2 regions of the Kocuria rosea genome follow, and region 1 is predicted to be linked to the other one. Evidence: riboswitches for the same ligand, from Rfam matches in the RefSeq annotation. Region 1 holds a riboswitch; the other holds the start of a gene.
The links. A riboswitch is a leader RNA that binds a small molecule or an ion and turns the genes downstream of it on or off. The one in region 1 is predicted to bind cyclic di-AMP.

Region 1 (4,567 bases):
TCGTCGCCGACCTCGACACCCTTCCGGTGGCCCCGGGGTGGGCGGCCGGGCGTGCCGGGCTCACCGAGGTCGCCCGCCACCGCCTCTCGACCCCGGGCAATCCGCGGATCGACCTGGCCCACTACCCCGACCACCCCCAAGACCCCACTGGTGCCCCACGCCCGCCCCGGCCACGAGCCCGCAGCGCGGCGGAGAAGGACTTCCTGGCCCTGGGCGCCGGGGCGCACACCTGGCTGATCGAGGCCTCCGCGGCCGGGGCTACCCGGATCCGGGCGAAGATGGCCGCCGCGGTTGAGCTCGCCGCCCTCATCGGGGCCGGGCCCGTGGACGCCGCCCTCGGGATCGCCGCGGCCGCCGGGCGCTTCAGCGAAGGGGATCTGACCGCGATCTGCGATCACCAGGCCACCGGGGCCACCGCCGCCGGACTCGTGGCCGCCGACGAGACCCACTCCGCCCAGCCCGGCACCGCCGCCTGGGCCACCTTCGGCGCCACCACGACAACCAGCACAACCACCACAACCGAGGAGACCGCTCGATGAACACGGCCACCACCGCCCCGGCAGCACCGCCGCTGCCCGAAGACCTCGCCGCGGTGCTCAAGCGGATGCGGATGCCCTATCTGCGCGCGGCCGCCCCCGAGGTGTTGGCCACCGCCCGTTCCCAACGGTGGGACCCCACCGAGGTCCTGCGGGTGCTGCTGGCCGAAGAGGCCCGCGGGCGTGATGAGGCCACTCGGGCCGCACGCCGCAAAGCCGCCGGACTGCCCGCCGGGAAGACCTTCGCCTCCTGGCGCGAAGCCGATTCCTCGATCCCGGTCCCGACCCAGTCGGCCCTGGCCACCCTGGAGTGGGTGGGGCGGGCGGAGAACCTCGCGATCTCGGGGCCTTCGGGCACGGGCAAGACCCATTTCGTCGAGGCCCTGGCCCATCAGGTCATCGACGCCGGGATGCGGGTCTCCTGGTTCACCCTCGAGTCGCTGACCGCCGCGATCGGCCGCGCCGGGGCGGACGGCTCGATCGGCAAGACCATCGCCCGGATCACCCGGGCCGAGCTCATCGTCGTGGACGACATCGGGATGCTGCCCTCGGGCCAGGCCGCCGCCGAGGCCTTCTACCGCCTCGTCGATGCGACTTATGAACGCCGCAGCCTCGCGGTGACCTCGAACATCCACCCGGCCGGGTTCGACACGATCATGCCCAAGACCCTGGCCACCGCCGCCGTGGACCGGCTCCTGCACCACGCCCACGTGATCATCACCGAGGGCACCTCGCTGCGGCTCACCGAGGCCACCGCCGGACGCGGGGTGGTCCCACTGAACTGACCGGCAGGGAGGTCAACTGACCGCGGACAGGGAGATCAGCTGTCCGCAGACGGGGAGATCACCTGACCGCCTACCGGGAAGTCCCGCTGACCGTTGACAACAACTTGCAGTGCTCCCGCAAGGGCTGCGGCGCGGACGCTGCGTGGCGGATCCGCTGGAACAACCCGCGCATCCACACCCCACACCACCGCAAGAGCTGGCTGGCGTGCCCCGACCACCGCGAGAACCTCGAGAGGTTCCTCCGCGCCCAGGGCTTCTGGAAGGACACCGTCCCGCTCGGCCAAGGCGGGCCCGCCGGGCAGGACCGACCGTGAGCGACGACCGGTTCCAGCTCAGCGGGAAATGGCTCGACTTCTCTCTGTGGGCCGGCGCCGCCGCGGCGGTCTCCGTGGACCTGGCCGACTGGCAGATGGACCGCAACGACCACCCCCTCGGGTAGGAGGCGGTCATTTCGCAAGGGCATGGCAGGCGTCGCCACGGCGAGGCGGATATCTTGTTGGCGTCTCGAGCGGCCGATGCCGTTGCCCGCTCGCCCCGCCGGTTGGAGGCCCCCTGTGAAGCGCACCAGCACCGCCCTCGTCCTGGGGTGCGCCCTGGTCCTGCCCGGATATACCGGCAGTATCGAGGAAGCAGCAGACGAAGCATCCTCCGGATTTCCCGTTGCCGCAAACGGAATCAACGTCTTGGAGGCGGCCGTGTCGATGCCGTCTGAACACTGACCCCCGGGCGTGCCCCTAAGGCCATGCAGTCGAATCACCTGCCGGCGAACACATCGATTCCTGTCCTGCCCTTGAGCGTGCCCGTTCTTCCTCTACACGCTGAAGGCATGAAGATTCGATGAAGAAATGTGCTTCGTTCGGATGGCGGATGGCGGATTACGGCAGATATGAGTGCGCGCTGAATTTATCCTCCCGATATTCTCCGAAGCCACCGCCCGAGAGCCTCGATCGCTTTTCTTACCCTACGCGCGTAAACCGCCCACCGCAGCCACCGGCGGTCTCCCAGTGCTGACAGGCCGCCGCAGGCGTGCCGAGGGTGTGCATCTTCGGGCCCACCAGGGACTCTCCCCGGCCACGCCCCCGCTAACGGTGAACACCCTGACGTTCCCGCTCGAAACGAAGCTCCGCTGGGTCGGGAACACGGTGCTGAGCACCCTCGGCAACCAAGGCGACCACCCGATCAGCGGCCGTGACCAAAACGTGACATTAGGGGGTGGGCCCTGTATCGTCCTCCGCGTGCCGAGAGCTGATCTTCTTGGCGCCCCCGTGGCACATCGCCGAGTTCTGCCGGTGCCCGGGGTTCCTGAAGAGAAATCGCTTGGCAGAAGCGGGGGAACCATTACCGGTCCCGGTGTACCGGGGCCTTGGGGTTAAGCCGTGCAGAGCGCGTGCGTTCTGCGGCCGGGTGTCTCCCACCCGCATCCGACAGCTCACCTCGTAGGCAAAGGGAGGAATCCACCCATGTCGCTTTTCACGCAGAACACTGCCCGCCACCGCGCCGAGACCTCCTCGCGCGCCGTGCGCACCACCACCGTCGTCGCCGCCGCCGGCGCAGCACTGGTGGGCTCCATCGCTCCGGCCCAGGCCTACGCCGAGATCCCCGCCGCCTCCGGGTCCTCCTATGCGGCTCCGGCCTCGGCGATGGCCGATCTGGCCTCCTACACCTACCAGGCCCCGGTCGCCGCGCAGCCCGCCGCCCCCGCCGACCAGGCCCCGGCCCCGCAGCAGAGCGCCGCCACCTCGAGCGTGAGCCCGCAGTCCACCGCCACCACCGAACTCGCCCCGGCCGCCGGCGGCATCGTGGGCACGGCCATGCAGGGTGTGGGCACCGGCTACGTCTGGGGCGGGACCTCCTTCGGGGCCTGGGACTGCTCCGGATTCACCGGCTGGGTCTACGCCCAGAACGGCATCGACATCCCCCGCACCAGCTCCCAGCAGATCGCCGCGGCCACCCCGACCGCCACCCCGCAGCCCGGTGACCTGGTGTCCCAGAACGGTGGCAACCACATCGGCATCTACATCGGTGGCGGCAAGATGGTCTCTGCGTTGAACCCGACCCAGGGCACCTTCGTCCACTCCGTCAACGCCATGCCCGTCGACGGGTACTACACCTACCGCTGAGCCGGACTCGCTGCTGCGGTGCCCCACATGGTCACCGCAGCAGATCCCCGGACCGCTCTCACCCGGGGCCGGACCGCCTCTACCTCACGCGCACCTGCTGCGCCCTTCACCTGCTGCGGGAGTGCTCCTCTCCGAAAGCACCCCCGTCGGACATCGGTCGTTTCGGTGACACCGTCCGGGATCAGGCCTGCACTGGGGCGGTGAGTGATGCGCTGGGCGCGGCCTGAACCAGTTTCCGCGGCTAACCGGCCGACCACTTGAGTCCGGCGCCCGCGTCTCCACCGTCCAGACCCAGACCGATGTCCTCGTCGACTGCTCCCCGGGGGCGCCCACATCGGGGTCCATCCCGGCGGCGGCGAGGCCGTGCACGGCGGCCGGAACGGCCACCAGGCGGTCCTCGACAGCGTCAACGTCGGCTCCGGGCCGGTCCAGGTTTGCCTACGCTGAGCCGGTTCAGGCATCACATACTCCGGGTGCGTCCTCTTTGAACGACCAGCAAGGAGTGCGCACCCGGTCCTCACATCCCGCCCCAGGCCTGGATCTTCTGCGTCGTCGCCGTTAGCCACCGAGGACGCGCCTCTCCTGCGCTCGAGGATGCACACTCGCCGACATGTCCAGGAGTGGATGGTGGACGATCTTCCGAAGAAGGCCTTGCAGGAAAGGCTCAGCGCAGTGAGCTACTGTCCTGCCCGTTCATGAGGAGCAAGACCCTTTTTGGGCCTTTCAAGGAGGACGCATGGCTGGCGGTACGGACCCGGAGCGGGCGCGGCAGCAACGTGCTGCGCTGCTGGATCAGCACTGGGCGGCCGATGCCCGGGCCACCCGCAGGCGGCGGCTCCTGGCGGGCGCGGGCGCGGTGACGGCTGTCGCGGCGGTCGGGGCCCTGGTGACGGTGGCGGTGATCAACGATCCCCCGCCCCAGGCGCGGGAGGACATCGAGATCGCCGGGCTGCAGACCTACGAGGGCCTCGGCAACTCCCACGTGGAGACCGCGGTGGACTACGAGCAGTCCCCCCCGGTGGGCGGGGACCACGCCAGTGACTGGCTCAACTGCGGGGTCTACACCGAGCCGGTGCCCGAGGAGAACGCCGTGCACGCCTTGGAGCACGGGGCCGTGTGGGCCGCC
Region 2 (4,567 bases), 490 kb from region 1:
ACCACTTCCTGGGACCGGAAACCGACACCGAGTGATGCCGCGGGCCCAGCTCGTTTCATCCGCTAGCAGCGTTATCGGCAAGAGAGCACAAAGCGCGCTCCTCAAGGACCTTCCGCGCAACGCGACCGGCAAGATCCTCAAGGAGCTCCGCACCGTGATGAGCCGATGACCCGCCCCGACTCCGCCGCCCTTCTGGCCGACCTTCGCCAGGAGGGGGACCTGCTCGAGGAGATGCTGCGGCCGCTGTCCGCCGAGGACTGGGACCGCCCCACGCCGGCGGAGGGGTGGACGATCCGCCACCAGGTCGCCCACCTCAGCTGGACGGAGCGGACCGTCCTGACCGCCCTCGAGGAGCCGGAGGTCTTCGCGCAGCTGAGGGAGCGGTTCGGGGGGGAGGCCGACGTCGTCGACCGCGCCGCCGCAGAAGGCGCCACACGTGCCCCGGCCGAGATCCTGGCGTCCTGGCAGGAGAGCCGACGCCGGGTGCTCGAACGGCTCGCCGCCGTGCCGGAGGGCAAGCGCATCCCGTGGATCGGCCCACCCATGGGCGCGCCCATGATGGCCAGCGCCCGGATCATGGAGACCTTTGCCCACGGCCAAGACGTCCGCGACGCCCTCGGGGTTCCCCCGGTCGCCTCGCACCGGCTGCGGCACGTCGCCCACCTGGGCGTGGCCACCCGCGACTACGCCTACCGGCAGCGCCGGCTGTCCCCGCCGACCGAACCGTTCCGCGTCGAGCTCACCCACGAGGACGAGACCTGGACCTGGGGGCCGACCGAGGCGGGTCAGCGCGTCCACGGCCCGGCCCTGGACTTCACTCTGCTCGCCACCCGGCGGCGGCACCGCCAGGACGGGAGCCTTGTCGCGGAGGGCCCCGACGCCGACGCCTGGCTCGACATCGTCCAGGCCTTCGCCGGCCGGCCAGGCCCGGGGCGACCCCCGCTGTCGTAGGCAGGTGAGAAATGGGCACACGTGCGGGAAGGCTCTTCGAGCGCCGCCCCGATGCACACGCGGCACGCGATGCAGAGCACGCTCCCCGGACGCGCCCGGAAACGAAAGCCGACCCACGCCGAACAATCATCACGAACACAGATCTTTCTTTTTGTGAATTCATCGCTGGACCATAGGAGGTACTAATAAGTTGTCCTTTTCGCCCGGAGGGACAGGGCCCTTCATGGCGACACTCGAGGAATCCGTGGAGCTTTCCCGGTGAATTGTCGCGCCATAACACGAGTGTCACCACCGGACATCCCGCTCCATGACAGGAGCGTGCTCACCCGCCAGCACGACCTATACAGAGCCCCAGGTCAAGACCACTTTTGTCTCGAGTTGAGCCTCCCTGGAGATCTCCCGCGGCGCCCCTCACCGAGCAACGTCGTGTGGGTGCGGAGGCGCGCTGCCCGGCCGACACAAAAGCCGAGACACGCCCGTGATCAAAGCGAGACTTTTCCGTTATCTTTCGATTAGTGTTCTCTCCGTGCCGATCGCCTCACCGATCGGTATCCCCGTGCACATCGCCGAATTCTGCCGGTGCCCGGGGCCCCCAGACATATCGCTCGGCAGAAGCGGGGGAACCATGAACGGTCCCTCCCCCGGGACCTAGGGGTTAAGTCGTCAGGGCCCCCATCCTGACGACCGGGTGTCTCCCACCCGCATCCGACAGCTCACCTCGCAGGCAAGAGGGAGGACATCACTCATGCCCATTTTCCAGTCCCGCACGCCCCGCCACCGCGCCCAGAGTTCGTTCCGCCTCGGACGCGCCGCGATCCTGACGGTCGCCGGCGGCGCCCTGGCGCTCAGCAGCGTGGCCCCGGCCCAGGCGGCCCCCGCCGCAGCCCCCCAGCAGCTCGTCAGTATCCAGTCCCAGTCCGGCAAGGCCGCGACCATCGCCGCCGCCGCCAAGAGGCAGCTCGGCGTGGGCCAGGACTGCACCGCCCTGGTCACCAAGTCCCTGCGCGCGGCCGGGATCAACCACCACGGCTGGCCGGCCTCCTACCTGAAGCTCGGCACCCGAGTCTCCGCCGCCCAGGCCCAGCCCGGCGACCTGGTCTACTACGCCAACGGCGGCATGGGCTTCGCCCACATCGCCGTGTACATCGGCGGCGGCAAGGCCGTCCACGGCGGCTGGAACGGCAACCAGACGGTCATCCAGACCGTCAACGTCGGCTCCGGTCCCGTCTACCTCCGCGTGCGCTGACCCCACGCCCGTGAGCGGGGAGTGCGGTTCCCGGCCGTCCCGACGGGAACCGCACTCCCGAGTCCCACGAGGACGACCCTTGGACACAGAAAGCCTCGCGGCGATGTCCACGGTGCGGATCCATCGGCGGATCACCCTTCACAGCCAGATGCATGGCTCGTAGGCTCGATCCGGATCCGCCGGAGGATCGATCGCCAACTCGACGAGGAGTGGGACAGCATGCGCCAACTCGCGCACCGGCTCGAACGGCTGGGCACCGAGACCGCCTTCAGCGTCGCCCAGGCCGCTGCCGCCTGGACGGCGAAGGGGAACCGCGTGTACCCCTTCCACCTCGGCGACATCAACATCCCGACAGCCCCGCACATCATCGAGGCGATGGACCGGGCCATCGCCGACGGCCACACGGGCTACTGCCCCGGCCCCGGCATCCCGCAGCTGCGCGAGGCCCTCGCCGAGGACATCGGCTCGCGCCGCGGCATCGGCCTCACTCCCGAGAATGTCGTCGTGATGACGGGGGGCAAGCCCGTCATCACGAAGTTCCTGCAGGCGGTCATGAACCCCGGCGACGAGGTGCTCTACCCGAACCCTGGCTTCCCGATCTACGAGTCGCAGATCGAGTACCTCGGGGGCACGGCCGTGCCGTACCGCTACCTCCCCACGGAGGACGGGTTCGCGATCGACCTCGACCAGGTGCGCGCGGCGATCACCCCGAACACGGTCGCCATCATCTACAACGACCTGCAGAACCCCATCTCGGCCGAATCGACCGCGGCCGAGCGCGAGGCCGTCGCGCAGCTCGCCCAGGAGCACGATCTCTGGGTGCTCTCCGACGAGGCCTACTTCGAGACCCGCTACGAGGGGGTCTCGAGCTCGATCGCCTCACTCCCCGGCATGGCGGAGCGCACCGTCATCCTCTACACGTTCAGCAAGAAGTTCGCCATGACCGGCTCGCGCCTCGGCTGCGCCGTCGCACCGCTCGAGATCGCCAAGGTGCTCAGCACCCTCAACACCAACGACGAGTCGTGCACCACCCACTACGTGCAGTGGGCCAGCATCGAAGCGCTCCGCGGCCCCCAGGAACCCGTGCAGCAGACGCTCGACATCCTGCGCGAGCGCCGGGATGCCGCCTGCGAGCTCGTGAACGCCATCCCCGGCATGCACGTGGCCGTACCGCAGTCGACGTTCTACCTGTTCCCCGACGTCACCCAGACCATGGAGAGCATGGGCTACACGGCAGTCGGTGACTTCGCCACGGCAGCGCTGCACCAGACCGGCGCCTCCTTCTGCACGCGTGAGCACTTCGGCCGGCGCCAGCCCAGCGAGGACCGGCAGTACATCCGGCTCGCCTACTCGGGCATCGACGTCGCCGACATCCGCGACGGCCTCGGCCGCCTGCGCGAGTGGATCGAGACGGCATGAGCCGGGTCGTCGTCACGGGACGGGTGCCCGACGCCGCGATCGAGAAGCTCCGCGCCGCCCACGAGGTCGAGATGTGGCCGGATCCGGAGCCGATCGGCCGCGAGGCGCTCCTGCGCCGGGTGGCCGGGGCGGATGCCGTGGTGAGTCTGCTCACCGAGCGCATCGACGCCGAGCTGCTCGACGCCGCCGGCCCGCAGCTGCAAGTGGTCGCGAACGTCGCCGTCGGCTACGACAACATCGACGTGCCCGCCTGCACCGAGCGGGGCGTCGTGCCCACCAACACCCCCGGTGTGCTCACGGAGGCGACTGCCGACATCGCCTTCGGTCTGATCCTCATGGCGACCCGCCGGCTCGGCGAGGGGGAACGGCTCATCCGCTCCGGCCAGGACTGGAAGTGGGGCATGTTCTTCCTGCTCGGCAGCAGCCTGCAGGGCAAGACCCTCGGCGTCGTCGGCATGGGCGCCATCGGTCAGGCGACCGCGCGGCGGGCCAAGGCCTTCGGCATGGAGATCGTCTACCGGTCGCGCAGCGAGATCGATCCCGGGTTCGCCGCCGAGCTGGGCGCCCGGCGGGTCGATCTCGACGAGCTGCTGAGCGTCTCCGACGTCGTGTCGCTGCACTGTCCCTACGGGCACGCCACGCACCACCTGATCGGCGCCGAGCAGCTGGCGGCGATGAAGGACTCGGCGTACCTCGTGAACACCGCGCGCGGACCGATCGTCGACGAAGCGGCACTCGCGTCCGCGCTGCGCGAGGGCCGGATCGCGGGTGCCGGAATGGACGTCTTCGAGCACGAGCCGCAGGTGCATCCCGAGTTGCTGGAGCTCGACAACGTGGTGCTGGTGCCGCACCTGGGCTCCGCCACCGTGGAGACGCGCACCGCGATGGCGGTGCTCGCCGCCGAGAACGTGCTCGCCGTGCTCGCCGGTGAACGACCGCCTGCACCGATCG

Region 2: it holds a riboswitch for cyclic di-AMP, as region 1 does, so the genes downstream of both, EQG70_RS17270 (NlpC/P60 family protein) here and EQG70_RS01510 (C40 family peptidase) in region 1, are expected to answer to the same signal.

The regions. Positions count from the first base shown of each region.
Region 1 covers NZ_CP035103.1:337,945-342,511, reverse strand. Annotated here, with positions in the region: gene istA (IS21 family transposase) at 1-539, shown strand, start outside; gene istB (IS21-like element helper ATPase IstB) at 536-1,321, shown strand; gene EQG70_RS01515 (hypothetical protein) at 1,426-1,635, shown strand; gene EQG70_RS18695 (hypothetical protein) at 1,632-1,760, shown strand; gene EQG70_RS18050 (hypothetical protein) at 1,876-2,040, shown strand; cyclic di-AMP (ydaO/yuaA leader) riboswitch at 2,621-2,776, shown strand; gene EQG70_RS01510 (C40 family peptidase) at 2,782-3,441, shown strand; gene EQG70_RS01505 (DUF3105 domain-containing protein) at 4,178-4,567, shown strand, end outside.
Region 2 covers NZ_CP035103.1:3,794,925-3,799,491, forward strand. Annotated here, with positions in the region: gene EQG70_RS17260 (HelD family protein) at 1-35, shown strand, start outside; gene EQG70_RS17265 (TIGR03084 family metal-binding protein) at 166-951, shown strand; cyclic di-AMP (ydaO/yuaA leader) riboswitch at 1,506-1,691, shown strand; partial or broken gene EQG70_RS17270 (NlpC/P60 family protein) at 1,802-2,197, shown strand; gene EQG70_RS17275 (pyridoxal phosphate-dependent aminotransferase) at 2,417-3,616, shown strand; gene EQG70_RS17280 (2-hydroxyacid dehydrogenase) at 3,613-4,567, shown strand, end outside.